4 regions of the Pseudomonas sp. MF08817 genome follow, and region 4 is predicted to be linked to each of the others. Evidence: predicted binding sites of a transcription regulator. Region 4 holds the regulator's gene; each other region holds the start of a gene.

Region 1 (5,837 bases), on a different contig from region 4:
ATATAACCGCTTCATGGGTACTTGTGCACAAAAGTTGCGCCGCTTGTCACCGTGCTGTCACCTGGCCCCGCTGCGCCGGTGCTGCCTGCATGGGAAATTTAAGTCAATGAAAAACATCGTTTTTTTTTGCTGGTGAAAAAATCGTCAGTTTGAGCGCGAGCCCCGGCCCGTGGGGGTTTGAGGCGGTTCGGGGGCAGTTGTCCACTGAGTTATCCACAGCTTCTGTGGATTGTCCCAGGCGCTTGCTCTAGCACGGGCGTGCCGCAATTTTTTCAGCTTTACCCGTGGGAAAAAAGGAGTAGAGTGGCGCGCCCTGCGATCTACCCCACAGTGCTTTATGAAGTTTCGCTCAGTATCAAACTCTGTTATCCAGCCACCTAGCGGTGTTACCGAACCTCGCCGTTTCACCTTGCGCGTGGCCGTGTGGCTGCTGGACAACCCGCGCCTGGCCGCCAACTACAGCGTCAAGCACCTGGCCGGCCGTTTGCTCAAGCAACCGGCCCGTGAAGGGGTGGTGATGGCTCAGAGCCGTTTGGGCCAGTTGATGTGCCGCGAATGCGGCAATGCCCGCGACCGCCGCATCGGCCACGACCTGCTGCGCCAGGCCGCCCGCGCCGGCGATGAGCGCGCCCAGCAAGAACTGGCGCAAATCGAAGGCTGAGCTGTCCCTGGCGCCAGGCCTTGGTTAACCTTCGGCTTTTATCCCGATGGCAGGAGTGGCTATGGCTGTGGACTTAATCAGCATCGTGCTGGGGCTGGTGGCCGCCGGGTTGCCGCTGTTGGTGCTGGCCTGGCAGATCCAGCGCCGCGCCGCCAGCGCCCAGGCTGGCCTGGCGTTGCTCGAAGAGCGCCTCAACACCGCGCAACTGGCCCAGGAAGGGCTCAATGCCCAACTCGACGCGGCCCGCGACGAAATCAGCGACCTGGGCCAGGCCAATACCCTCAAACAGGCGGAACTGGCGGCCCTGCGCCGCGAGGTCGAGCTGTTACAGATCGAGCGCGACAATGCCCGCGATGCCGCCCACGCCTGGAACCTGGAACGCGCCGGCAAGGACGCCGAACTGCGCCGCCTCGACGCCCAGGCTGCGGCCCTGGCGGCCGAGTTGCGTGAGCAGCAGGACAGCCATCAGCAACGCCTGACCGATCTGCAAGGCTCGCGGGACGAGTTGCGCGCGCAGTTCGCCGAGTTGGCCGGGAAAATCTTCGACGAGCGCGAGCAACGTTTTGCCGAGACCAGCCAGCAACGCCTGGGGCAATTGCTCGACCCCTTGAAAGAGCGCATCCAGTCCTTTGAAAAGCGCGTCGAGGAAAGCTACCAGGCCGAAGCCCGCGAGCGTTTTTCCCTGGGCAAGGAGCTTGAACGCCTACAACAACTGAACCTGCGGCTGAGTGATGAAGCCACCAACCTGACCCGCGCCCTCAAAGGCCAGAAAACCCAAGGCAACTGGGGCGAGCTGATCCTGGAGCGGGTACTGGAGCACGCCGGGCTGGAGAAGGGCCGCGAGTACCAGACCCAGGTCAGCCTCAAGGGCCCGGACGGCGAGCGCTTTCAACCGGATGTGCTGATCCTCTTGCCGGGCGACAAGCAGGTGGTGGTCGACTCCAAGGTCAGCCTCACTGCGTATCAGCAGTACGTGGCGGCCGACGATGACGGCGTCGGCCAGATTGCCCTCAAGCAGCATGTGCTGTCGTTGCGCAATCACGTCAAAGGCTTGGCCGGCAAGGACTACAAGCGGTTGGAAGGGCTGCACAGCCTGGATTTCGTGTTGCTGTTCGTGCCCATCGAGGCGGCGTTTTCCGCCGCCCTGCAAGCCGAGCCGAACCTGTTCCAGGAGGCGTTCGACCGCAATATCGTGATCGTCAGCCCCACCACCCTGCTGGCCACGTTGCGGGTGATCGACAGCCTGTGGAAGCAGGAACGCCAGAGCCAGAACGCCCGGGAAATCGCCGAGCGCGCCGGGTGGCTGTACGACAAGTTCGTGCTGTTTATCCAGGATCTGGACGAAATTGGCGGGCGTTTACAGCAGTTGGACAAAGCCTACGCCTCGGCGCGCAACAAGCTGACAGAAGGGCGCGGCAACCTGGTCAGCCGTAGCGAACAACTCAAACTGCTCGGCGCCCGCGCCAGCAAAAGCCTGCCGGCCGACCTGCTGGAGCGGGCCATGACCGATGAAGATGGGCAGATGCTGGAGTTGCCGGAGTAGAGCGCGCAGCAGGTTTTTTTGTAGGCCCGAGTTTGTTGTGGGAGCAACTGTATTACCCCTGCCATTCGTCACCGCCACTCAGCGGCCATCGCGAGCAGGCTCGCTCCCACAGAGGAAAGATCAAAATCCCACCCACACCACTGTTCAACTGTGGGAGCGGGCTCTGCTCGCGATGAGGCCGGTACTGCCAAGCCGCCTCTATACAGCCCAACCACCGCCATCGCGGGCAAACCCGTTCCCACAAGGATTAACTCCCCCCGGGTCGCTCAAGCCACCGATCTTTGCCGCCCAGCGGCATAACACCGCCGGTTTTTCGTCTTTGTGTTGGCCCTTGCAATGGGCTGCCAGCGGCCAATCCCCCCGTGGCGCTTGCTCGCGAGGCGTCACAGAGTGAGTTGGTCTGCAAATTGCTTGTGGCTCAGTCAGTACAGCAGTGGGCGGCAAACGTCCGGCATGCAGAGGAACGACTGTGGACAAGTACCTTTATGTGGCAATGACCGGCGCCAGCCAGAATGCCTTGGCGCAGAAGGCTCATGCCAACAACCTGGCGAACATCTCCACCAACGGTTTCCAGCGCGACCTGGAGCAGGCGCGCTCGATGCCGGTGTTCGGCGACAGCTTTCCGGCGCGGGCCTTTGCCCTGACCGAGCGGCCGGCCACGGATTTCAGCGCCGGCTCCCTGGTGGAAACCGGGCGGGACCTGGACGTGGCCGTGAGCGGCAATGGCTGGATCGCCGTGCAGACCCCGGATGGCGGTGAAGGTTATGTGCGCACTGGCAGCCTGAATGTCGACGCCCTGGGTATGTTGCGCGCCGGCAATGGCATGCCGGTGATGGGCAATGGCGGGCCGATTGCCGTGCCGCCCGAGCAGAAGATCGAAGTCGGCCAGGACGGCACCATCAGTATCCGCGCCATGGGTGAAGGCCCGCGGGTGATGGCCGAAGTGGACCGCATCAAGTTGGTCAACCCGGACCTCAAGACCATGACCAAAGGCCTGGACGGTTCGATCCACACCAAGGACGGCCAGCCCGCGCCGGCCGACGCCAACGTGCAATTGGTGTCTGGGTTCCTGGAGTCGAGCAACGTCAATGCGGTTGAGGAAATGACCTCGGTGCTGGCCCTGGCCAAGCAGTTCGAGCTGCACATCAAGATGATGAACACCGCCAAAGAAGACGACCAGGCCATGGCTCGGGTCTTGCAGATCAGCTAATCACCACAACGTCGCGCCGTAAAACAGGCGCACGAGGAGAATCGAATGCTTCCGGCTCTATGGGTTGCCAAAACAGGCCTGTCCGCCCAGGACACCAACCTGACTACCATTTCCAACAACCTGGCCAACGTCTCGACCACGGGTTTCAAACGCGATCGCGCCGAGTTCCAGGACCTGCTCTACCAGATCAAACGCCAGCCTGGCGCCCAGTCGACCCAGGACAGCGAACTGCCGTCGGGCCTGCAAGTGGGTACCGGTGTGCGCATCGTCGGCACGCAGAAGAACTTCAACGCCGGCAGCCTGCAAACCACCGAGCAGCCGCTGGACATGGCCATTAACGGCCGGGGCTTCTTCCAGATCCTGCAACCGGACGGCACCACGGCCTACACCCGTGACGGCACCTTCCACCTGGACTCCAACGGCCAGATCGTTACGGCCAACGGCTACGCGCTGGAGCCGGCCATTGTCGTGCCGGCCGACGCCAAGACCTTCACCGTGGGCCAGGACGGCACCGTGTCCATCACCATCGCCGGCAACCCGGCCGCCCAGGTGATCGGCAACCTGCAGACCGCCGACTTCATCAACCCGGCCGGCCTGCAAGCCGCCGGTGGCAACCTGTTCATGGAAACCGCCGCCAGCGGCGCGCCGCAGATCGGCACCCCGGGCCTGAACGGCTTTGGCCTGACGCTGCAAAACACCCTGGAAACCTCCAACGTCAGCACCGTGGAGGAGATGGTCAACATGATTACCACCCAGCGTGCCTACGAGATGAACTCCAAGGTGATTTCCACCGCCGACCAGATGCTCTCGTTCGTAACGCAGAATCTGTAATCAGTCTTTAAGGCGCCCGTGAGGGGGCCAGCTACACCGTGAGGAAGGGTCATGAATCGGTTTGTGTGTGTGCTTGCATTGAGTGGGGCCGTGGTGCTCGCGGGCTGTGTCGCGCCGCCGCCAAAGCCCAATGACCCTTACTACGCGCCGGTGTTGCCGCGCACCCCTTTGCCTGCGGCGGCCAATAACGGTTCGATCTACCAGGCCGGTTTCGAGCAGAACCTGTATGGCGACCGCAAGGCGTTCCGGGTCGGTGACATCATCACCATCACCCTGAACGAGAAGACCCAGGCCAGCAAAAACGCCAACTCCCAATTGGCCAAGAACAGCAAGACCGGCATTGGCCTGACGTCGCTGTTCGGTGGCGGGCTGAACACCAATAACCCAGTGGGCGGTGGCGATTTGAGCCTGGACGTGGGCTATAGCGGCGACCGCGCCACCAAGGGCGATAGCAAGGCCGGGCAGGGCAACAGCCTGACCGGTTCGATCACCGTGACCGTGGCCGATGTGCTGCCCAACGGCATCATTGCGGTACGCGGCGAGAAGTGGATGACCCTCAACACCGGCGATGAGCTGGTGCGTATAGCCGGGCTGGTGCGTTCCGACGACATCGCTACCGACAACACGGTGTCCTCGACCCGGGTTGCCGACGCGCGCATCACGTACTCGGGCACCGGCTCGTTCGCCGACGCCAGCCAGCCGGGCTGGTTCGACCGGTTCTTCCTCAGCCCGCTGTTCCCTTTCTAGGTGATGAAACGTCTCATGCGCAATTTCAAGCACCTGCTGGCGGCCCTGTTGTTGACGGGCATTCCCTTGGCCGCTCACGCCGAGCGGCTCAAGGACATCGCCAGTATTTCGGGCGTGCGTTCCAACCAATTGATCGGCTATGGCCTGGTGGTGGGGCTCAACGGTACGGGCGACCAGACCACCCAGACCCCGTTTACCCTGCAAACCTTCAACAACATGCTCTCGCAGTTCGGCATCAAGGTGCCGCCGGGCTCGGGCAACGTGCAGTTGAAGAACGTCGCGGCGGTGTCTATCAGTGCCGACCTGCCGGCGTTCGCCAAGCCGGGCCAGCAAGTGGATATCACCGTGTCCTCCATCGGTAACTCCAAGAGCCTGCGCGGCGGCACGCTGCTGATGACGCCGCTCAAGGGCATCGACGGCAACGTCTACGCCATCGCCCAGGGCAACCTGGTGGTGGGCGGGTTCGACGCCGAGGGCCGTGATGGTTCCAAGATCACCGTCAACGTCCCGTCGGCCGGGCGCATCCCGGGCGGTGCTTCGGTGGAGCGTGCGGTGCCCAGTGGTTTCAACCAGGGCAACAGCCTGACGCTGAACCTCAACCGTTCCGACTTCACCACCGCCAAGCGCATCGTCGACAAGATCAACGACATGCTCGGCCCAGGCGTGGCCCAGGCCATCGACGGCGGCTCGATCCGCGTGACCGCGCCCCTGGACCCGAGCCAGCGCGTGGACTACCTGTCGATCCTGGAAAACCTCGAGGTCGATCCGGGCCAAGCGGTGGCCAAGGTCATCATCAATTCGCGTACCGGCACCATTGTTATCGGGCAGAACGTCAAGGTTTCGCC
Region 2 (5,837 bases), on a different contig from region 4:
CGGGTGAGTTCACCGTCATCAACCCGTACCTGGTTCGCGACCTCAAGGCCCGCGACTTGTGGGACTCGGTGATGATTAACGACCTCAAGTACTACGACGGTTCGGTGCAGCAGATCGAGCGCATCCCGCAGGAACTCAAAGAGCTCTACGCCACCGCGTTCGAAGTGGACACCAAGTGGATCGTCGACGCCGCCAGCCGCCGCCAGAAGTGGATCGACCAGGCTCAGTCGCTGAACCTGTACATCGCCGGCGCCTCGGGCAAGAAATTGGACGTGACCTACCGCATGGCTTGGTACCGTGGCCTGAAAACCACTTACTACCTCCGTGCCCTGGCCGCCACCAGCACCGAGAAATCGACCATCAACACCGGCAAGCTGAACGCGGTATCCAGCGGCGGCAACCACGGCGACGACTCGGTCCTCGCCGCCCCTGCCGGCCCGGCCCCCGTGCCAAAAGCCTGCGCCATCGACGAGCCGGATTGCGAAGCCTGCCAATAAGCTGAGCCGTCCAGCCCCGCCAGGCGCTGACTGAAAAACCCCCGACAGACTTTTGGTTTGCCGGGGGTTTTCTTTTGTGTGGAGTAACCCGCTGGGGCCGCGGCAGATGAGCGGCGCAGTCGGGGGGCGCCATTGCGAACAGGCTTGCTCCCACAGAAATGCCCCGGTGAACGTGTTCCCAAAACTGTGCGGGCTTGCTCGCTCCCACACACAAAAAAGCCCCTCTTTCGAGGGGCTTTTGGTAGAGCGCGAACCGCTATCAGGTCATCTGGATGATGGTCTGCATGATGGTGCTCTGGGTGGAGATGGTCTTGGCGTTGGCCTGGTAGTTGCTCTGCGCCTTGATAAGGTCCACCAACTCGTTGGTCAGGTTGACGTTGGAGCCTTCCAGGTTACCGGCCACGATGGTGCCCAGGGTGCCGGTCTGCGGGGTGTCATAGCCTGGCTGGCCCGAGGCGAAGGTTTCTTTCCAGCTTGTGCCACCCGCCGGTTGCAGGCCTTGCTCGTTGTTGAAGCTGGCCAGGGCCAATTGGCCAATGGCCTTGCTTTGCTGGTTGCTGAAGTTGGCGAACATCACGCCATTGCCGTCGATTTTCAGCCCGGTGATTTCGCCGGTGGCGTAGCCGTCGGTGACCGGCGGGTTGCGGTAGGTCACCGAGTTGTACTGGGTGATGCTGGCCATGTTGATGGCAATGCCATCGGGGTTAGCGGCCGCGCCGTTGGGGGTCCACACACCGCCGACCATGACGCTGGGCACCCAGGCGCCGGTACCGGTACCCGGGATGGTCAGGGTGGTATTGGAGGCGGTGCTAGGTGGAGTGACGATGCCCGTCAGTTCGCCAGCGGTGTCGAAGGACATGGTCGAAGCCACCGGTGCCTGGGCGCCTGTGCCGGTCACCGGCGAGCCGTTAGGGTTGCGGCCATCGATCAGGGTGTAGGTCTTCCAGGTGTTGGAGCCGGTCTTGACCACGTACTGGTCCATCGGGTGGGAGTTACCCTGGGTGTCGTAGATGGTGGTGCTGAACTGCTCGGTGAAGGACTTGAGGTTACTCGGATCGAACGGAATGTCGGTCTGGTTGATGACGTCACTGGTGGACTTGAGGTTACTGGTGGAGTCGACTTTGCTCGACGCCTTGGGCGGCAGGTTGGCCTGGTCGATGCGCAGGTCAGTGAGAATACCCTTGACGACCTTGCCTTCGTCGTCCACGGCGTAGCCTTGCAGGCGGCCGGTACCGTCGGAGGTGGTGACGAAGCCTTCCTTGTCACGCTGGAACGTGCCGGCGCGGGTGTAGCTCAGCGAGCCGTTGGTGCTCAGGGTGAAGAAGCCGCCGCCCTGGATCGCCATGTCCAGCATGCCGCCGGAAGTGTTCACGTCGCCCTGGCTGAACTGCTGGGACACGTTAGCCAGGTTCACGCCGTTGCCGATGGTCTTGCTGCCGTTACCCAGGCGCAGGGCCGAGTAGACGTCCTGGAATTCCGCACGAGAGGACTTGAAACCAGTGGTCGCGACGTTGGCGATGTTGTTACCGGTGACGTCCAGTTGCTTGTTGGATGCATAGAGACCGCTGAGGCCAATGTTGAAAGACATATCTCACTCCTTGTGCCGCGTTATTCGGCTCTACAAACCAATCGTTTGGACTTTGGACAGGGCAACGGCGCCCAGGCCAGCGAGGTTAAGCATGATTTCGCCGCCGGTCTGGCTCAGCGTCACGCTGTTGACGGTCGCCGGCAGGGAGGTCAGCAGGGCAACGGTGCCATCGTCGGTCTTGGTGGTGGCTTTGAAGGAGTAGGTGCCCTTCTCGACTTTCTCACCGGCCGTGTTGGTACCGTCCCAGGTAAAGGTCGGGCTGCCAGCGACCTGGCTGCCCATGTCGATGGTCTTGACGACCTTGCCGTCCTTGTCGGTGACGGTGATGGTGGCGTTGCTGATCGGCTTGCTGACGACCAGAGAACCGGTGAGGCCTTTTTCCGGGTCGACCACCGACGTGTCGGTTTGCACGATCACCGAGCGGCCCACCAGCGACGAGGCCTGCAAGGCCTGGGACGACTTGTAGCTGGTGGACAGCGACGACACCGAGTCATTGAGGGTGGTGATGCCTTCCAGGCTGCTGAACTGCGCCAACTGGGCAACGAACGCGCCGTTGTCCTGGGGCTCCAGCGGGTTCTGGTTTTTCAATTGGGTGACCAGCAACTGCAAGAACGCATCCTTGCCCATGACGGTGCCGTCGGCAGCCTTCTTGGTCGTGTTGGCGCCGTCGGTGCCGCCGGTCTTCTTGACGTTGTTGACGACGTCATTGAAGGCGTTGGCGCTGGTGGTGTCCTTAACGCTCATAGGAGTAGCCCCTTATCACTGACCCAGGGTCAGGACCTTCTGCATCATGGTTTTGGCGGTATTCATCATTTCGGCGTTGGTCTGGAAGGACCGACTGGCGGAAATCATGTCAGCCATTTCCTCGACCACGTTGACGTTGGGGTAATAGACATAGCCCTTGGCGTCAGCGGACGGATGGTTGGGTTCGTAGCGTGCATCCAGGTTGCTCTGGTCTTCGACTACGCCGAGCACCTGCACGCCCTGGCCGGCAGCGTCCTGGTTCTGGAACAGCGAATCGCTGCCGCCGCTCTGGCCGCCCTGGAACATGGTGGCGAACACCGGGTGACGGGCGCGATAGGTCTGGTCGATGCTCGAGGAGACCGTCTCGGCGTTGGCGATGTTACTGGCGACGGTGTTCAGGCGCGTGGTCTGGGCACTCATGCCGGAACCTGCGATGTTAAAAACACTGGACAGGGACATGGTTACTCTCCGCGCAGGGCTGCGATCAACCCTTTGAATTTGCCATTGAGCAGCGTGAAGCTGGCCTGGAAGTTGACCGAGTTCTCGGCATAGTTCGACTGCTCGAGCTGGGCATCCACGGTGTTCTGGTCGATCGAGGGCTGCATCGGCGTGCGATACAGCAACGATTCGTCGCCATTGCCCAGGCCTTGCGCTTCGATATGACGGTTATTGGTCATATTCAAGGCGAAGGCGCCGCTCTTGGTCTTTTCGCTCTGCGCCGCCAGCACAGCCGAAAAGTCCAGATCCCGAGCCTTGTAGTTCGGGGTATCGGCGTTGGCGATGTTGTTGGCCAGGACTTCGGCACGCTTGGCGCGAAAGCCAAGAGCCTGTTCATGGATACCGAGCGCTTTGTCGAAGCTGATGCTCATGTCGGGAAACCTTTGGGTGACCGGTTTTTCGTAGCTGGAACTTAGCAAGCCGCGTGCCAACTGCATAACCCCCCGAAAACACGGGCTTTGCCGGCCCCGGCAAGGCACCGATGCCAGAAAAGCGGCAATGGGTTTCCGCTGGCCGCCGCTTTTCTGCCGCTTTGCGGGGGCGGCAGGTCAGCCACCGGCGCGACGGTAGCGACTCGCCCGCTAACGCGAGCAGGCTCGCTCCCACCGCAGGCCAGCCAACTACAGTGACGGCAAAAAAAACGGGAGCCGCTGAGGGCTCCCGTTTTTCGTTGTCGCCAGCCAATCACTTGGCCTGGTAGATAATGCCCGGGCTGCACTGGACCATCTGGTAGTGGTCCGGCAAGCCGTTCAAGGCTTCCGACGCGCCGAGAAACAGGTAACCGCCCGGTTTCAGGGTGCTGTGGATACGCAGCAGGATGTCTTTCTTCACCTCGGCGGAGAAGTAGATCAGCACGTTGCGGCAGAACACGATATCGAACTTGCCCAGGCTGGCGTAGCTGTCCAAGAGGTTGAACGAGCGAAACTCCACCCGGCTCTTGATCGGTGCCTTAACTGCCCAGCGCCCCGGCCCCTTGGGGTCGAAATAACGCTGCAAGCGCTCGGGCGACAAACCGCGGCCGATGGCCAGGCTGTCGTATTCGCCGGTCTTGCAGTTGTTCAACATGGTGCTCGACAGGTCGGTGGCAACAATCTGCACCCCCATCTTCAACTGCCCCATGTTGACCCGCTCGAACTCGTCGATGGCCATGGACAGGGAGTAAGGTTCCTGCCCCGACGAACAGGCCGCCGACCAGATGCGCAGCCGCTGGCCGGGGTTGGCCTTGATCGCCTGGGGCAGCACCTTGTTCTTGAGCACCTCAAAGGGGTAGGTATCACGAAACCACAGGGTTTCGTTGGTGGTCATGGCGTCCACCACCAACTCGCGCAAACCACTGCGCGGCTGGGTCTGGATACGCTGGACCAACTCCCCCAGGGACTTGATGCCCTGCTGTTCCATCAGTTTGTTGAGACGGCTCGACACCAGATACTGCTTGTTCTCACCGAGCAAAATGCCACAGGCTTTTTCCAGGAAGACCCGGAACTGTTCGAAATCCAAATTACCCGTAGACAAAGATACCGCCTCTAAAATCGTGTTGTTCGCCGGGGCAGGCGCCCCTAGCTGTGATCTGCTGCTTTGATCCGGTCAACGACCCGGGCTGCCAGGTCATCAGGACGGAATTTGGCCAGGAAGTCATCGGCACCGACTTTCTTGACCATCGCCTGATTGAACACTCCGGACAGCGAAGTATGCAGGATGATATGCAGTTTTTGCATGCGTGGATCGTTGCGTATCTCGGCCGTGAGAGTGTAGCCGTCCATTTCCGGCATCTCGATGTCGGAGATCATCATCAAAAATTCTTCTTCGGGCTTCTTGCCCTCGTCCACCAGTTTGCGCAGGTATTCGAACGCCTGGCGACCGTCATTGAGCGCCACCACCTCAACCCCAACGGTTTGCAGGCAACGCGAAACCTGTTTGCGCGCCACCGAGGAGTCATCCACCGTCAACACCCGCAGCGATATGGCCTTTTGCTGGGTTTCGGTGTCCACCACGCCAAAGGAAATCGACTCCGGCGTCGGCGCCACTTCAGCCAGCACCTTCTCTACGTCGATGATTTCCACCAACTGGTTATCGACCCGGGTAACGGCGGTCAGGTAGTGATCGCGCCCGGTGCCCTTGGGTGGCGGGTGGATCTCCTCCCAGTTCATGTTGACGATACGTTCCACCGAGCGCACCAGGAAACCCTGGGTCTTGGTGTTGTACTCCGTGATTATCACGAAGGGGTTGCTTTGGTCCTGCAAACCGCCCGACCCGGTGGCCATCGCCAAGTCCAGAATCGGAATGGTCGCACCGCGAATATTGGCGACACCGCACACGACAGGATGGGACTTAGGCAGCACCGTCAGTTTGGGGCATTGCAGCACCTCCCGAACCTTGAACACGTTGATCCCGTAAAGCTGCGTTCCGTCCAAGCGGAACAACAACAGCTCAAGGCGATTCTGCCCCACCAGTTGCGTGCGCTGGTTCACCGAATCCATTACACCAGCCATGCCCGACTCCCACTACACCCA
Region 3 (5,837 bases), on a different contig from region 4:
GGCCTACGGGCGGCTTTATCCTGTGGGTCAGTTTGCCGGGGCGGGTCAACACCCAGGAGCTGCATGTGCGGGCGTTGCAGCAGGGCATCAGCATTGCACCTGGGCTGATTTTCAGTAACACCGAGCAGTTCAACCACTGCATCCGCCTCAACTGCGCCACGCCCTGGAACCGTGAGGCGGAGCGCACCTTGATGACCTTGGGCATGCTGGCCAGCCAACTGTGCCAGGAAACCACCGGCGGTTTTGCGGGGCTTTGAGCGGGCGATTGAGCCGGCGCGCTTGTCATCAAGTGTTCAACAGGCCAGCATATGGCCCTCTGCCGTTAATGCTGTCAGGTCTATGAAACCGAGTTTTCCCGCTGTTTGGTTATTGGTCGGCCTGTTGAGTGCCCTCAATGTGGGCACCGTGCTGGCGGCCAGCGGCCAGGAGAAGTCCACCGCTAGCACCACGGTGAACCCGGCTGGGGTCGGCGCGAAAAAAACGGTCTCCCCGAAAAATACCGCCGCCAAGCCCAAGCCTCGGCCCACGCGCAAACGTGCGCCGGTCGCGGCTAAATCCAAGTCTGCCAGCGAACTGGCGAAAACCCCGTTGGTGCCGGCGCACTTGGACCTGAGCTTGCCCCAGGACATGGTTCGCCACTTGCAGCCACTGGGCGCGCTGCCCTCGCTGGTCAAGCGCGAGCCGCTGCTGCCGCCGTTGTTCAACGAAAAACCTAAGGACGACAGCCCCTTCCAGCTCAACGGGCGCTTGCTCAGCAACGAAATGGGCCTGCAATTGCGCAATGATGAGCGCCGCGATGTGGAAGGCGCAGCCCTGGACTTCGAGTTCAAGCAGTAGCCCATCACCACCGTTGTGCGTTCTGGCCATGACCCTTTGTCGCCGACTGCCCGGTCACGGCGCTTTGCGCGTAAAAACCCGGTTCCGGGGAATTTCAAACGGCTGTTTTAGCGAGTAACCTGTGCCGCGTTTCACCTGCTCTGGCTTGTTATCTAGGAACCCCTCGTCATGAACTGCCGCCAAGGCTGTGGCGCTTGCTGCATCGCCCCCTCCATCAGTACACCGTTGCCCGGCATGCCTAACGGCAAAGCTGCGGGCGAACGTTGCCTGCACCTGTCGGTCGAACACCTGTGCCTGATTTTCGGCCAGCCCGAACGCCCGCCCGTGTGTGGTGCGTTTCAGGCGGATGTCGAGGTCTGTGGTAGTGATCGCGAAGAAGCCATCAGGCTGATCGGTTGGTGGGAAGACATGACGGCGGCCTGAGGGCCAGCCATGACCGGAACTTCAACAACAAGGAATAAGACAATGGGTTCGCTGCATCGAATGGCAATGTGCTGTGGTTTAACGGTTTTATTGGCGGCCACCGCCCAAGCTGAGGACTGGAAAACCGCCAAGGATGAGGACGGTATCAAGATTTCCCTGAGTGAAGTCGCAGGCTCTCAGTACAAGGCCTACCGCGGCGTCACGGTGATTAAGACCTCCATGGACAAGCTGCGCGGTCTGCAGGAAGACGTGGCCGGCGCTTGCGCCTGGATCCACGAGTGCAAGTCGCAGAAACTGCTCAAGCACGAAGGCGCGCAGAGCTGGACCTACACCCAGTTCAATACGCCATGGCCGGTCACACCGCGCGATTCGGTGACGCAGATCACCACCGAGCAAGGCGCCGATGGCAGCCTGACCCGCACGCTCAAAGGCGTGCCCACCTACCTGCCCGAAGAAAAGGGCTTTGTGCGGGTGGCCCAGGTCGAGGGCTTCTGGAAGTTCGTGCCCAAGGGCGCGGACCAGATTGAAGTGACCTACCAGGTCCACACCGAGCCGGGCGGCAGCGTGCCGTCGTGGCTGGCCAACAAGTTCGTGGTCGAGGCGCCGTTCAATACCTTGAAGGCCCTCAAGGAACGCGCCGAGAAGTAAGGGCGCAACGTGCCCGCCCAAGACCGCCCCCGTGGCGGTCTTTTGCTGTGGGGCGGGTTGAACGAATCGGGCGTGGGGCCGGTCGAGATACTGTGAGCCCACTTTGGGGTTTATCGAGGAGGCGCTGATGCAAAAGTGGAATGTCACCTATGTCGACGATCACGGTGAACCCAATGTCGAGGTGTTTGAGTGCGTCGGTCCGCCCAGTCATGAAGAGGCGGCCAAGCTGATCCGGGCCCGCTTGTTTCCCGCGCTCGACGCCTTGCCCCTCAATGACCTGGAAGGGCGCACCGATGACCCGACGCTCAAGAGCCTGAAAGAGCAGAACAGCATCGAAATCATCAGTGTTCTGCCGACCAGCCCCGGTTAAAAAACCCACCATAGCCCGTTGGCAGAGCTAATGGCTTCGGGCTACTCTGCAACGGAGATCAGCGAGTCCATCGCTAGTTCCGGTCTTGTCAGCTACATGCTTGTTTCCCGTTGGCCATTACCGGGCCATATCGCTGTCCGCCGTCGTGCGCCAGTGCAGGGAGTACGGAAAGTCTATCCATCGTGAGGAGGACGTTTCATGAGCACAGCCTATCAAGAAGACCTCAGCACCAGCGTGCTGCGCCGCATGAAAGAAGGCGGCTTTGATTTTTCACGATTCCATCCCATCGAGTTTTACGCCATTTTCCCGGACGAAGAAGGAGCGCGCCGGGCAGCCAGGCAGTTTCGCGGTGAATCCCTTAATGCCCAAGTCAGTGCGCGCGACGACGGCGCCTGGCACCTGGAGTTGAGCAAGGTGATGTACGCCACATACGGCGGCATCGGCGATTTCGAGCAGGACTTCGAGGCAGTGGTCGAACCACTGGGCGGCATTCTCGAAGGTTGGGGCGTCAAGCAGGAGGTTCGCGGGCGATTGGCCTGAACACCCTGAGTGTCATCACATACCAGCATCGGCTGACCTTCGGGTCGGCCGATTTTGTTTGTGCGGCACTGAACCTGGCGACAGACGCGCAAAAAAAAAGCCACCGCGAAGGTGGCCAAAAGGGAAGAGCGTGGGCACCCGGTCCGCCGTCCTGGGCGCTTTGGGGCAAGTGGCGGCGATTATCCCGACGCGCCGGCGTGCAGTGAAATCAACTCTGACTATGCTGTTGATAGCTATGGCTATTGCTTCGCAATGAAGCGGGATCGATCAGAGGGAGGCGTTTGCTGCACAGGAATGGTGCGCCGTACGCTGGCTGTATATCCAACTGATTGATATTTAAGCGTTTATGCCGATGGCACGAGGCTTGCGAAGCCTTCGTGTCCTGGTGACAAGGAGTACGGCATGATCCGCACCTATTTTGATGAGATGTACGATGCCGCCGGCCTAGTGCGCCCGCATTACCGGGAGTTCGCCCGCTGGTTGGCCGAAACACCGGATGAACTGCTGGCCCAGCGGCGTCGGGAGGCCGACCTGCTATTTCATCGGGCCGGCATCACTTTCACCCTCTATGGCGACGAGCAGGGCACCGAGCGCCTGATTCCCTTCGACACCATCCCGCGCAGCATCCCCGCCAGCGAATGGCGCGTGGTCGAGCGCGGCTGCATCCAGCGGGTCAAGGCCTTGAACATGTTCCTGGCCGACCTCTACCACGAGCAGCGCATCATCAAGGCCGGGATCATTCCGGCCGAGCAGGTGCTGGCCAACGAGCAGTATCAGTTGGCCATGCAGGGCCTGGACCTGCACCGCGACATTTACTCCCATATTTCCGGAGTGGACCTGGTGCGCGACGGCGACGGCACCTACTACGTGCTCGAAGACAACCTGCGCACCCCCAGCGGCGTGAGCTACATGCTCGAAGACCGCAAGATGATGATGCGCCTGTTCCCCGAGCTGTTCGCCGCCCAGCGCATCGCGCCCATCGACCACTACCCCAACCTGTTGCTCGACACCCTGAAAAGCTCTAGCCCGTTGGACGACCCTAGCGTCGTGGTGCTGACCCCCGGGCGCTTCAACAGCGCGTTTTTCGAGCATGCGTTCCTGGCCCGGGAAATGGGCGTGGAACTGGTGGAGGGCGCCGACCTGTTCGTGCGCGACGACCGCGTGTTCATGCGCACCACCGACGGCCCGAAGGCCGTTGACGTGATTTACCGGCGCCTGGACGACGCCTTTCTCGACCCCTTGGCCTTCAACCCGGACTCCATGCTCGGCGTGCCGGGCCTGCTGGCGGCCTATCGCTGCGGCAACGTGGTACTGGCCAATGCCATCGGCACCGGGGTGGCGGACGACAAGTCGGTGTACCCCTTCGTCACCGACATGATCCGTTTTTACCTGGACGAAGAGCCCATTCTGAAGAACGTGCCGACCTGGCAGTGCCGCAACCCCTCGGAGCTTTCCCATGTGCTGGCCAATCTTCCAGACCTGGTGGTCAAGGAAACCCAAGGCTCGGGTGGCTATGGGATGTTGGTGGGGCCGGCGTCCACGGCGGCGCAAATCGAAGCCTTCCGCGAGCGGATCAAGGCCAAGCCCCACGCCTATATCGCGCAACCCACGCTGTCGCTGTCCACCTGCCCGACGTTCGTCGAAAACGGCATTGCGCCGCGCCATATCGACTTGCGCCCGTTTGTCTTGTCTGGCCGCGAAACCCGGGTTGTGCCCGGCGGCTTGACCCGCGTGGCCCTTCGCGAGGGCTCCCTGGTGGTGAACTCGTCCCAGGGCGGCGGTACCAAGGACACCTGGGTGGTCGAGGATTGAAGGAAGCTTGCCATGTTGAGTAGAACTGCCTCGGATTTGTATTGGATGTCGCGTTACCTGGAGCGGGCGGAAAACCTCGCGCGGATGCTCGATGTCAGTTATTCGCTGTCGCTGATGCCCCAGGACGGGCGCGGCGATGGCCTGCATGAACTGGCGATGCCGTTGCTGATTACCGGCACCCTGGACGATTACCTGGCACGCCACGGCGAATTGCATGCCGAACGCCTGCTGCATTTCTTCGCCCTGGACGCGGAGAACCCCGCCAGCATCTACAGCTGCCTGGGCGCGGCGCGGGCCAGCGCCCACGCGGTGCGTGGGCGGATTACCGCCGACATGTGGGAAAACATCAACGCCACTTGGCTGGAAATTCGCGGCATCGCCGAGCAAGGTCTGGGGCGCTACGGCATGAGCCGTTTCTGCGAGTGGATCAAGGAACGTTCCCACCTGTTCCGCGGGGCGTCCTACGGCACCATCATGCGCAACGATGCCTTTCGCTTCATACGCCTGGGCACCTTTATCGAACGGGCCGACAACACCCTGCGCCTGCTCGATGCGCGTTACGAGATGGCCGGCGACCAGGCCGAAGCGGTGAGCGACGGCACCGCCCATGCCTATTACCAGTGGAGCGCGTTATTGCGGGCGCTGTCCTCGTTCGAGGCCTACACCGAGATCTACCGCGACGCCCCCGGCGCGCGGCATGTGGCTGAACTGCTGCTGTTACGCGCCGACGTCCCGCGCTCGCTACGTGCCTGCACCGAAGAAATCGACCAAATCCTCGCCAGCCTGCCCGGCACCAACGGCCGCCCGGCCCAACGCCTGGCGGCGGAAATGGACGCGCGCCTGCGTTACACCGGCATCCACGAAATCCTCGACGAAGGCCTGCACGCCTGGCTGACCGAGTTCATCCCACTGGTGCGCCAGTTGGGCAACGCCATTCACCGTTCCTACCTGGAGGCTGCATGAGACTCTCCATAAGCCACGAAACCACCTACCACTACGACGACCAGGTGCGCGCCAGCATCCAGTACCTGCGCCTCACGCCCCACGACAGCGAGCGCCAGCACGTATTGAGTTGGCAACTGGACCTGCCGCGCCCGGTGCGCGCGCAACTGGACCCGTTCGGCAACATCCTCCACGTGCTGACCCTGGACGAACCCCACGAAGCCATCATCATTGGCGCGCGGGGCCAGGTGGACATCGACGAATT
Region 4 (5,837 bases):
GGTAGAGCCAAGCTTCTCACGGGCAATCAGGCTCTCGAAAACATCCTGCATTTCCAGATCGGGAACTTGATCCGCGATCAGGTTGGCAATTTTTTCGAGTGCGCGCTTTTTACTGCCGCCCGGCACGTTCGCGAGGGAACGGCCGGGGGTCAGGATATTTTCAAGTCGGATCATGGGTGGGGAGTGTTAACGACCGGTCGCGCCCTGGAGGAGGCTTTGGGTCTTTTCCTTATGCTTTTTGAGTTGGCGGTCAAGCTTGTCGGTGAGCAGGTCGATGGCAGCGTACATATCGTCATGTTCGGCATTGGCAACGACCTCCCCTCCGTGAATGTGCAGGGTGGCTTCGATTTTCTGCTTCAGTTTTTCGACATTCATCGTCACCTGCACATTGGTGATCTTGTCGAAGTGCCTTTCGAGTCGGTCGAGTTTTTCGCCGATATAGGCCCGCAGAGGTTCGGTCACTTCCAGTTGGTGTCCACTGATGTTGACTTGCATACAGCTTCTCCTTCGTTGCCAGTGCATAAGGCGGCAGGCCGGTTTGCCTGCCACTTAGGTTGTGCTCGAAGACCTGCTTTTGGGCGAGACGTCAAGCACACCCTGGAACGCTGTGGCGTAACCCGTTACATCAGCCGCTTGCGTTCGCTTGAAGGCGCAATCCCAAGGGATTCGCGGTACTTGGCGACGGTGCGGCGGGCTACCTGAATGCCTTGTGCCTCCAGTAAACCAGCGATCTTGCTATCACTCAACGGCTTTTTCTGATTTTCCGCGGCAACCAGTTTTTTGATGATCGCGCGGATCGCCGTGGACGAGCATTCGCCGCCTTCGGAGGTGCTGACATGGCTGGAGAAAAAATATTTCAGTTCGTAGATGCCGCGGGGCGTGTGCATGAATTTCTGGGTGGTTACCCGGGAAATGGTCGACTCGTGCATGCCCACCGCTTCGGCGATGTCGTGCAGAACCAGGGGTTTCATCGCCTCGTCGCCGTACTCGAGAAAGCCGCGCTGATGCTCGACGATTTGGGTAGCAACCTTCATCAGGGTTTCGTTGCGGCTCTGCAGGCTCTTGATAAACCAGCGCGCTTCCTGCAATTGGTTGCGCATGAAGGTGTTGTCGGCGCTGGTGTCGGCGCGGCGCACGAAACCGGCGTATTGCGGGTTGACCCTTAGACGCGGTACCGACTCCTGGTTGAGTTCGACCAGCCAGCGGTCGTTATCCTTGCGCACGATGACGTCGGGGATGACGTATTCGGCCTCGCTGGACTCGATCTGCGAACCTGGGCGCGGGTTGAGGCTCTGCACCAGTTCGATGACCTGGCGCAGTTCATCTTCCTTGATCTTCATGCGGCGCATCAGCTGGCTGTAGTCGCGGCTGCCGAGTAGGTCGATGAAGTCGCTGACCAGACGCTTGGCCTCGGTCAGCCAAGGGGTCTTGGCGGGGAGTTGGCGCAGTTGTAGCAGCAGGCATTCGCCCAGGTTGCGTGCGCCGATTCCGGCCGGCTCGAACTGCTGGATGCGGTGCAGTACGGCTTCGATCTCATCGAGTTCGATGTCCAGTTCCGGGTCGAAGGCTTCGAGGATTTCCTCGAGGGATTCGTCCAGGTAGCCCTGGTTGTTGATGCAGTCGATCAGGGTCACGCCGATCAGGCGATCGGTGTCGGACATCGGGGCCAGGTTCAATTGCCACAGCAGATGGCTTTGCAGGCTTTCACCGGCCGATGTGCGTGTGGTGAAGTCCCACTCGTCGTCATCGTTACTCGGCAGGCTGCTGGCGCTGGTCTGGTAGATGTCTTCCCAGGCGGTGTCGACGGGCAGTTCATTGGGAATGCGCTCGCCCCACTCGCCATCCTCAAGGTTGTCCACCGTCGGGGCGGTTTCCTGGTAGGAAGGTTCCTGAACGTCGGCATTGGGTTTCTGTTCGACGTTGTCGGCCAGTGGATCGACGTTGTCGAAGTCGTCGCCTTCTTCCTGGCGTTCGAGCATCGGATTGGATTCCAGAGCCTCCTGGATTTCCTGTTGCAGGTCCAGGGTCGACAATTGGAGCAGGCGGATGGCCTGTTGCAGCTGCGGTGTCATCGTCAGCTGCTGGCCCATTCTCAAGACTAGCGATGGTTTCATGGCAGGGGCTTAACACCTTATTTGCCGGCGCACATGCGCCATCCACTACAGGGCGCCGGAGCGCCAAACTTAAGCAAATTATATGCCTGAAACTGGAGTGCTTGCCTAGGGCGCCGCAATAATAAACTTTTCAGAGTTCACTGCTGGCCGCCCTGGCGAAAAGCCAAACTCCACGCTTACAGGCGGAACTCATGGCCCAGGTACACTTCCTTGACCAACTCGTTGGCAAGGATGGTGGCAGAGTCGCCTTCGGCGATCAGCTGGCCGTCGTTGACGATGTAGGCGGTTTCGCAGATATCCAGAGTCTCGCGCACATTGTGGTCGGTGATAAGCACACCGATGCCCTTGGCCTTGAGGTGATGGATGATCTGTTTGATATCGCCCACCGAGATCGGGTCCACGCCGGCGAAAGGTTCGTCGAGCAAGATGAATTTTGGTGCTGTGGCCAGGGCTCGGGCAATTTCCACGCGGCGACGCTCGCCACCGGAAAGGCTCATGCCCAGGTTGTCGCGGATGTGGCTGATGTGGAACTCCTGCAGTAGGCTTTCGAGCTCTTTGCGCCGGCCAGCCTTGTCGAGCTCCTTACGGGTTTCGAGGATGGCCATGATGTTGTCGGCTACCGACAGTTTGCGGAAGATCGACGCTTCTTGCGGCAGATAGCCGATACCGGCCTTGGCGCGGCCATGCATGGGTTGGTGGCTGACATCCAGGTCATCGATCAGGATGCGGCCCTGGTCGGCCTGCACCAGACCCACGATCATATAGAAGCAGGTGGTCTTGCCGGCACCGTTGGGGCCGAGCAGGCCGACGATCTGGCCGCTGTCGATGGACAGGCTGACGTCACGCACTACCTGGCGGCTCTTGTAGCTCTTGGCCAGATGCTGAGCTTTCAGAGTTGCCATTAAGGGGCCTTTTTCTCGTCGGTTTTCTTCTTGGGCTGGATCACCATGTCGATCCGCGGACGTGGCGCGGTGACAGAGGAGCCGTTGGCGCGGCCGGCGTTGGCGATCTGTTTGACGGTGTCGTAGACGATTTTCTCGCCTTCGGTGGTGTTGCCGTCATTGATGACCTTAGCGCGGTCGATCAGCACGATGCGGTTCTGCGGCGCATGGTATTGGATGGTTACGGCGTAGGCCTGGACCGGTTTGGGATCGGTCTGTTTCTGCAACTGCTCGAAGTAGGCCAGGTTGCCCACGGCGGTGACGACGTCGATATCGCCCGAGCCGGCCCGGGTGATGGTCACGGTGTTGCCGGTGATCTTCATTGAACCCTGGGTGATGATGACGTCGCCCCGGTAGGTGGCAATGCCTTGCTTGTCATCGAGTTGGGCGTCGTCGGCCTGGATGCGGATCGGTTGCTGGCTATCGTTCGGCAGAGCCCAGGCGCTCACGCTTCCCAGTGCTGCGCTCAGGCTGAGCAAAATAGGGAGGGTTTTAACGAGACTCATACTGTCCTCTTACGTTCGATAGCAGGTGTATCCTGCTTTCTTTCAAGTACGCTTTCATTCCATTGCCAGTCGATACGCCGCCAGCGCCGTCGATTCTAACGGCTTGCTCGGTCTGCGCATATTGCTTCTGGGGGAATACGGTCATACGACTGCTGGTTATCAGGGTCGTACGGTTCTTCTCGTCGGTGCGCGCGATGCGTACCGAGTCAATCAGTTCTACTTCGGTGCCACCAGGGTTGACTTCACCGCGTTCGCTCTGGATGTGCCAGGGGAAGGTGGTGCCGCGATACATCTGTAGGTCGGGTTTGGTCAGTAGCGTCACGTCTGTGGCCTTGAGATGCTCGACTTTGTCGGAGGTCATCTCGTATTGCAGCTTGCCGTCGGGCAGGAACTGCACACTGTGGGCATTGATGGCGTAGTAGTCGATGGCGCTTTCGTTGGTGACCGTGCCAGCACGGCCCAGAAAGCGCTCCGGGCTGATGTTCCAGTAGCCAACGGCGACGAAAATCGCCGCAATGACCGCGAAAATCAGAATGTTGCGGATGTTTTTACTCAGCATGTGTGGCTCACAGGTAGGCGGCGTTGGCCGCTTCTAGGTTGCCCTGGGCGCGCAGGATCAACTCGCAGAACTCCCGTGCAGCGCCTTCGCCGCCGCGGGCCTGGGTAATGCCATGGGCGTGTTCACGTACGAAGCTGGCGGCGTTGGCCACGGCCATCCCCAGGCCCACGCGGCGGATCACCGGCAGGTCGGGCAGGTCGTCGCCCAGGTAGGCGACTTGCTCATAGCTTAGGCCTAGTTGCGCCAGAAGCCCGTCGAGCACGACCATTTTGTCCTCGCGCCCCTGGAATAGGTGGGGGATACCGAGATTCTTGGCCCGGCGTTCGACCACCGGGGTTTTGCGCCCACTGATAATGGCGGTTGTCACGCCCGTGGCCATCAGCATCTTGATGCCTTGCCCGTCGAGGGTGTTGAACGTCTTGAACTCGCTGCCATCTTCGAGGAAATACAGACGACCGTCGGTCAAAACGCCATCAACGTCGAAAACCGCCAGTTTGATGGCTTTACCCCGTTGCATCAGTTCGTCGTTCATTTACATCACTCCTGCGCGCAGCAGGTCGCCGAGGTTGAACGCGCCCACCGGGTGGTCCTGCTCGTCGACCACGATCAGCGCGCTGATCTTGTGGTCTTCCATGATTTTCAGGGCTTCGGCGGCGAGCATTTCTGCGCGGGCGGTTTTGCCGTGGGCGGTCATTACGTCGTCGATGGTGGCGGTGCGCAGGTCCAGGTCGCGGTCCAAGGTGCGGCGTAGGTCGCCGTCAGTGAAAACCCCGGCCAGGCGGCCGTCGGCTTCCAGTACGGCGGTCATGCCCAGGCCCTTGCGGGTCATTTCCATCAAGGCATGCTTGAGCGGTGTGCCGCGTTGCACCTTCGGCAGTTCTTCACCTGTGTGCATGACGTTTTCCACCTTCAGCAGCAGGCGTCGGCCCAGAGCGCCGCCTGGGTGGGAAAAAGCGAAATCTTCAGCGGTAAAGCCGCGAGCTTCCAGCAGGGCAATGGCCAGGGCATCGCCCATCACCAGGGCCGCGGTGGTAGAGGAGGTGGGGGCCAGGTTGAGCGGGCAGGCTTCCTGGGCCACGCGGCAATCGAGGTTGACGTCGGCAGCTTTGGCTAGCGGCGAGCCCGGGTTGCCGGTCAGGCTAATCATCTGGATGCCCAGGCGCTTGATAAGCGGCAGCAGAGTGATGATTTCGTTGGTTGAGCCAGAGTTGGACAGGGCAATGATGACGTCGTCACGGGTAATCATCCCCATGTCGCCATGGCTGGCTTCAGCGGGGTGTACGAAGAATGCCGTGGTGCCAGTGCTTGCCAGGGTTGCGGCGATCTTGTTGCCGATGTGTCCGGACTTGCCCATGCCGACCACGACCACGCGGCCTTTGCTGGCCAGAATCATCTCGCAAGCGCGTACGAAATCTGCGTCGATATGGGGTATCAAGCCTTGAATGGCTTCAATTTCGAGGCGGATGGTGCGTTGTGCCGATTGAATCAGGTCGCTGGATTGGCTCATGTAGAAATCGATTACCCAGATGAAAAGGCGGCGATTATAGCGGGAATGAGGCAGTGCCTTACAGAAGTTCGTCAGGCTTTGTGCAACTCCATCGTGTGGCTGTGCTCCAAGTGCAGTGTTTTTGTCTGTCTCGATCCTGAACGGCCCCGGGCTTGGCCTTGGGCGCCACGCTTGAGCAGTGATATAGTTCGCCGCCGGCTCGGCCTGCCC

The links. Region 4 encodes sigma-54, which starts transcription at its own class of promoters, with help from an activator protein. Its sites were predicted from a motif close to ANTGGCATNNANNTTGCTNT; they were not measured.
Region 1: a site for sigma-54 is predicted at 2,599-2,618, ahead of AC19YR_RS05940 (flagellar basal body rod protein FlgF). Genes of this name have one in related genera too.
Region 2: a site for sigma-54 is predicted at 3,740-3,759, ahead of flgB (flagellar basal body rod protein FlgB). Genes of this name have one in related genera too.
Region 3: a site for sigma-54 is predicted at 3,170-3,189, ahead of AC19YR_RS15730 (circularly permuted type 2 ATP-grasp protein). Genes of this name have one in related genera too.

Annotation. Positions count from the first base shown of each region.
Region 1 is NZ_JCBCUY010000007.1:6,517-12,353, reverse strand. It holds gene AC19YR_RS05950 (sel1 repeat family protein) at 338-661, shown strand; gene AC19YR_RS05945 (DNA recombination protein RmuC) at 837-2,204, shown strand; gene AC19YR_RS05940 (flagellar basal body rod protein FlgF) at 2,674-3,414, shown strand; gene flgG (flagellar basal-body rod protein FlgG) at 3,460-4,245, shown strand; gene flgH (flagellar basal body L-ring protein FlgH) at 4,297-4,992, shown strand; gene AC19YR_RS05925 (flagellar basal body P-ring protein FlgI) at 5,008-5,837, shown strand, end outside.
Region 2 is NZ_JCBCUY010000007.1:69,522-75,358, forward strand. It holds gene AC19YR_RS06235 (ribonucleoside-diphosphate reductase subunit alpha) at 1-497, shown strand, start outside; gene flgE (flagellar hook protein FlgE) at 757-2,085, opposite strand; gene flgD (flagellar hook assembly protein FlgD) at 2,116-2,829, opposite strand; gene flgC (flagellar basal body rod protein FlgC) at 2,845-3,288, opposite strand; gene flgB (flagellar basal body rod protein FlgB) at 3,291-3,698, opposite strand; gene cheR (protein-glutamate O-methyltransferase CheR) at 4,012-4,839, opposite strand; gene AC19YR_RS06265 (chemotaxis protein CheV) at 4,884-5,816, opposite strand.
Region 3 is NZ_JCBCUY010000023.1:69,845-75,681, forward strand. It holds gene AC19YR_RS15700 (aminotransferase-like domain-containing protein) at 1-257, shown strand, start outside; gene AC19YR_RS15705 (translation initiation factor 2) at 340-837, shown strand; gene AC19YR_RS15710 (YkgJ family cysteine cluster protein) at 1,006-1,260, shown strand; gene AC19YR_RS15715 (START domain-containing protein) at 1,303-1,908, shown strand; gene AC19YR_RS15720 (hypothetical protein) at 2,036-2,278, shown strand; gene AC19YR_RS15725 (ribonuclease E inhibitor RraB) at 2,477-2,818, shown strand; gene AC19YR_RS15730 (circularly permuted type 2 ATP-grasp protein) at 3,221-4,630, shown strand; gene AC19YR_RS15735 (alpha-E domain-containing protein) at 4,643-5,593, shown strand; gene AC19YR_RS15740 (transglutaminase family protein) at 5,590-5,837, shown strand, end outside.
Region 4 is NZ_JCBCUY010000034.1:6,030-11,866, forward strand. It holds gene ptsN (PTS IIA-like nitrogen regulatory protein PtsN) at 1-174, opposite strand, end outside; gene hpf (ribosome hibernation-promoting factor, HPF/YfiA family) at 187-495, opposite strand; gene AC19YR_RS19585 (RNA polymerase factor sigma-54) at 621-2,114, opposite strand; gene lptB (LPS export ABC transporter ATP-binding protein) at 2,291-3,016, opposite strand; gene lptA (lipopolysaccharide transport periplasmic protein LptA) at 3,016-3,561, opposite strand; gene lptC (LPS export ABC transporter periplasmic protein LptC) at 3,548-4,120, opposite strand; gene AC19YR_RS19605 (KdsC family phosphatase) at 4,128-4,652, opposite strand; gene AC19YR_RS19610 (KpsF/GutQ family sugar-phosphate isomerase) at 4,653-5,627, opposite strand.